2 regions of the Paenibacillus sp. JJ1683 genome follow, and region 1 is predicted to be linked to the other one. Evidence: riboswitches for the same ligand, from Rfam matches in the RefSeq annotation. Region 1 holds a riboswitch; the other holds the start of a gene.

The links. A riboswitch is a leader RNA that binds a small molecule or an ion and turns the genes downstream of it on or off. The one in region 1 is predicted to bind FMN.
Region 2: it holds a riboswitch for FMN, as region 1 does, so the genes downstream of both, ribE (riboflavin synthase) here and ACUC6J_RS06355 (DMT family transporter) in region 1, are expected to answer to the same signal.

Annotation. Positions count from the first base shown of each region.
Region 1 is NZ_CM129820.1:1,505,258-1,507,665, forward strand. It holds gene ACUC6J_RS06355 (DMT family transporter) at 181-1,128, opposite strand; FMN riboswitch at 1,300-1,444, opposite strand; gene ACUC6J_RS06360 (ABC transporter permease) at 1,569-2,261, opposite strand; gene ACUC6J_RS06365 (ABC transporter ATP-binding protein) at 2,254-2,408, opposite strand, start outside.
Region 2 is NZ_CM129820.1:3,397,358-3,399,765, reverse strand. It holds gene ACUC6J_RS14575 (IDEAL domain-containing protein) at 169-636, shown strand; FMN riboswitch at 705-877, shown strand; gene ribE (riboflavin synthase) at 1,208-1,873, shown strand; gene ribB (3,4-dihydroxy-2-butanone-4-phosphate synthase) at 1,948-2,408, shown strand, end outside.

The DNA of each region.
Region 1 (2,408 bases):
ACATAAATCGACTAATTTTATAGATGTAATCTTTAAAAACGAGGAATAGTACACTTTTTTTGAAAAAATAGGTCTTAGGAACTAATGTTAATATGAATATGAATACATAAAAAGCCAAATCAGAGATGCAAAAGCATCTTCACGATTTGGCTTGGATGAGCATGAAAGAAGATTAAGCTATTAATTTTTTTGCTGACGAGAAATCATAAAGAGTGTAATCCAGATCAGCATAAAACCAGTCAATTGCGCTACGGTAACGATTTGCTGGAAAGCGATCCAGTTAATTACGACACCAACCATGGGGAAGCTCAATTCTGCCATCGTAGCATAAGAAGCTTTGGTTGTACTTAAGCCTTTGTAATACAGTAATAAACTGAGAAGACCCGGAAGCAATGCTTGCAGCAGCAAGTTGATCATTACAGCTGCGCCCGCCCATGTACCTGTAGGCATATTCCACGGAGCATGCTCCACCGAGGTGAGAACAATGAGCAGAGGGAGCGCCACCATGAAGCGGAGGGAGGTTACTGTCTCATATTTCATCGAACGAAGCAAGTAGCTCCCCATAACGGTCGAACCGCCCCACAGAACCGCTGCACCTAGTGCGAGCAGACTACCAATGTGAACAAAATCATGAACATGCCCAAAGGGAAGCGACCAACCGAAGGTTAGAAGATACGTTCCGAACAGAGCGATGACAATTAATATTCCAAAATGACGCGGTAGCATTTCTTTCAATATAACGCGGGCCAGAATAATAGCAACCAAAGGCTGAAGCTTCTGGAGCAAAAGAACTGCATTCAGATCACCGTTGCTGAGTGCCATGGTGAAAATCACACTGGCCAGTGCCGAGCCGCCCCACGAGACGAACAAAATAGCAAAAACCTGACGAAATCGTATCGTTTTGAGCTCCTCGCGATGCTTCCACAGCATCGGCGTCAGAGCGATAAAGAGCAGCACATGCTCCATCAGTACGATTTGTGCTGAGGTAAATGACTTTAACAAAATAATACGAAACAGCGGGTCTGCACCCCACAAGGCCGCTCCGATCGCGACTAGCCAAAAACCGCTTTTCATGTGGGAGCTACGATCAAAACCTTTGGATGATAGTACAGTTGATGATTGACTCATACTTATTTAGCTCCTTGCGAATACAGGACCGGTGGCACAAAAACCCCCGTTCATGGCGAAAGCCATGCAAGACGGGGGTTGATCAAATAAACTTGCCGTTTGATACAAGTTAAATGAAGTTACTGCAAAAACTATAGCGCAGCATTCATTCACTTTGCGGCATGTTCATACTTCGATCTTCTTCCATCCGGACTTTACCGTCGGCTTTGGCATCTCACCAAATCAGTCCGTATCCTGTTGCCAGATACAGAGTCGCGGGCTTAGCTCCATGAGCCATACCGCCGGTTGGGAATCTCACCCTACCCCGAAGATCCTTATTCCGTTTTTTAATTTCTCCTATAGGATATACCTGTTTTAGAATGAAGTCCAGTGAAAAATGTGTGTATATCTAACAAGGATTTTCATCTTTTTTTGAAAGCGTTTCACTAAAATCTATATTACTAAGCAATATCCTTATACTCAATGCGCCGAATTGCCGCATAAGCCACAATCATTCCCAGCACAGAGAAGCTGATTTGCACGGGGGCAATGGAGCTAAGTGTAGCGCCGTTATTATTGGAGAAAAGCAAGGCTACAACCAGAATTGAGGTCACAATAGTCGTGGGTACTGAGTATCTTCGCATTCCCATATACAGCGGAACCAATCCCATAAAGCTGGCGGCCACGGCATTGATTAGCGTCCGCGCGGATTGTTCGGCCAGTATGGAAAGAGTAAGCTTATCCGGTACAATCATGACAAACTGGTTGAGCAAATGAATCGCAGCCGTAATGATGATTTCCGATATAACAACAGACAAGAACGTAAACAGCAGCACAATCAAGAGTTTGGCGATCATCAGCTTTTGACGATGAATCGGATACATGAACAAGATTGTAATCGATTTGGACTTAAATTCTCCTACAATAAAACGGCATAGCAGAACGGAGGCAAATACAATAAATGTGGCTCTCACCATATTGTCCATGAGATCAAGAAGCTGAGCGTACTGTGTAAATTCGGGTACTCCTTCATTTTGGCTATCCAGCGCAATAATACAGAGCAACCCCAAAATACAGGCGTTGGCGATCAGTGCTGAACGGATATAACCCGCCAGATGAAGCTTTTTCATCTCCAACTGTATTAATCTAAGCATGGGGCTCACCTCCATGTAACAGACGTAAAAAGTAGTCTTCCAGCGTACTGCTTTTCTGATGAATGGAATCGACTTCTACATCATTTAAAATGAGCGTTTTCGTAATTTGCTTCTGCGGTACACTCATATCGTAAATACGTATACTCT
Region 2 (2,408 bases), 1.9 Mb from region 1:
CCGGTTCGATTGAGATTCCTAGCGCTTGCTGCGCCAGGAATCTTTTTTTGCGTTTATGGGTTGAAGCATAAAAAAACAGGTAATGATTTCCGATATAGGAGTGGAGGCCTATAGAAGGTATGTTATAAAGTCTTCTTCTGAATTTTAAGATGCAATGAGGTGCAGGTAATGATTAAGCTGAACACAGTTGAAATAATTGAAATTATAAAGAAGCAAATCCCCAAGGTTATGAACATCACGCCAGTGGAACTCAAGTTTACGGATGATTTTGGACGGGCATCGCTGGCGGCAACAGAACACAAATTCACGCTGACGAACCAGCATTATTCTGCCAAGGTGATGGATTGCGTGTTAGAAACACAAGTGCGCCCTATTTTAATGTGTGAAATTATTTATTTTCTAAAATGCGAGTTTATTGATGGGCATGTGGATGTAAGACTGGATTATGAAGCATGTTCTGAGGGAGAGCGAGGACCTGTTGCTTCAGCTGTCATTACCTTTGATCATGATACGCAGCTTGGAGTCGACGAACTGGCCGATCTGATTGACCTGGCGCTTCATATGAATGATAAAACCTGGTTTGAGGAACTCTCCACTCAATATGTCAAAAGCAAAGCAGGAGCTTCGATTAGATAACTTGCTTTTTTTAGAAGTCGGTGCTAATATACGTAACAAGTTTAATGTTAATTCAATTAAATAAGAGCAAGATCCTTCGGGGCGGGGCGAAATTCCCCACCGGCGGTGATGACATGTTTGTGAATCGCTTCTGAGAACACAGCATGGCTTAGTCCGTGACCCGGATGCTGAACAATCAGCAGAAGGTGGACCTGGTGCAATTCCGGGACCGACAGTATAGTCTGGATGGGAGAAGGATACGAAGCGCATGTGCATGACGTGACATGTGCCAATTTTTAGCATACGTAAAAGTACGTACGGCTTATTTCGTTGTAGGACAGCATCGGACGACAGCTTTTATTAAGCTTTCTTTTCGATAGTGTTCTGAGCATAATTGGCTGTATTGTCATCATGCTTTCTTTTGGCAGACCTATGATTTCATGTCATTTTAATACATGTATGAACTGCGCTTGTATACTACATATGTGACTCTCATCACCCCCATGACGGATTGAATCCTGACTGGGGGTTATTTGCGCTTACAGCTGATGAATTAGGGATAAACTGAAATGTAGTGGAAAGGAGTGAAAGCATGTTTACCGGATTGGTCGAGGAAGTGGGTCGCATTCAAAGTATTTCCAAAAGTGGTGAAGCGATGGTGCTGGGGATTTCGGGTTCTGTGGTATTGGACGATTTGAAAATAGGCGACAGTGTCTCGGTGAATGGTGTTTGCCTGACGGCAATACAGATTGGTACTAAAGATTTTAAGGTTGATGTGATGCCTGAGACTTTTCGCAGCAGTAATCTAAGGGAACTCAGATCCGGCAGTCGAGTCAATTTGGAGCGGGCGATGGCGGCGAGTGGAAGATTCGGAGGACATATCGTACAGGGACATGTGGACGGGACGGGTACGATTCGCGGAGTGACATCAGAGCAGAATGCGGTAGTGTTCGAAGTTGAGCCTTCTGATCAAGCATTATTTAAATATGTTCTTCTCAAGGGGTCAATTACAATTGATGGTATCAGCCTCACAGTCGCGCAGCGGACGAGAAATAGCTTTGCTGTATCTATTATCCCCCACACCTTAGCCGAAACGGCCTTACAAGCCAAACGTGAGGGAGATACCGTGAATATTGAATGCGATATATTGGGCAAATATGTGGAGCAACTTTTACATTACAGAGGTTCAGCGTCGATGGAGAGAGCCGATCAAGCCCCACTTAGTTTGGACTATTTGGCGAAACACGGCTTTGCCTGATACAGCCTGTTACAGAATAATAGAGAAATTGGTTCAGGAGCATTCGTGACACAAGACATAAGGAGGAGAGGGTTATGGATAGAGGCATCCAAACAAGTGCAACGACAAACATCATGGAGCAGGATGAGTTGCACTATGACGAAGAGATCCGATTGGATTCCATCGAAGAAGCATTGGAGGATTTAAAGAACGGCAAAGTCGTTATTGTAGTGGATGATGAACAGCGGGAAAATGAAGGCGACTTTATCGCTTTGGCTGAAAAAGCATCGCCCGAGGTGATCAATTTCATGATTACAGAAGGTCGCGGATTGGTCTGTGTGCCGATCACACAGCACCGAGCCAAGGCATTGGAATTGCATCCTATGGTAGAGCAAAACACAGATTTTCATGGTACCGCCTTTACGGTATCGGTAGATCATATGAAGACAACAACGGGGATTTCAGCGGCTGAGCGCTCTTTGACTGTTCGTGCCTTAGCCGACGAAGCAATCACGGGAAGCGATTTTCGCAAACCTGGTCACATGTTCCCACTAAT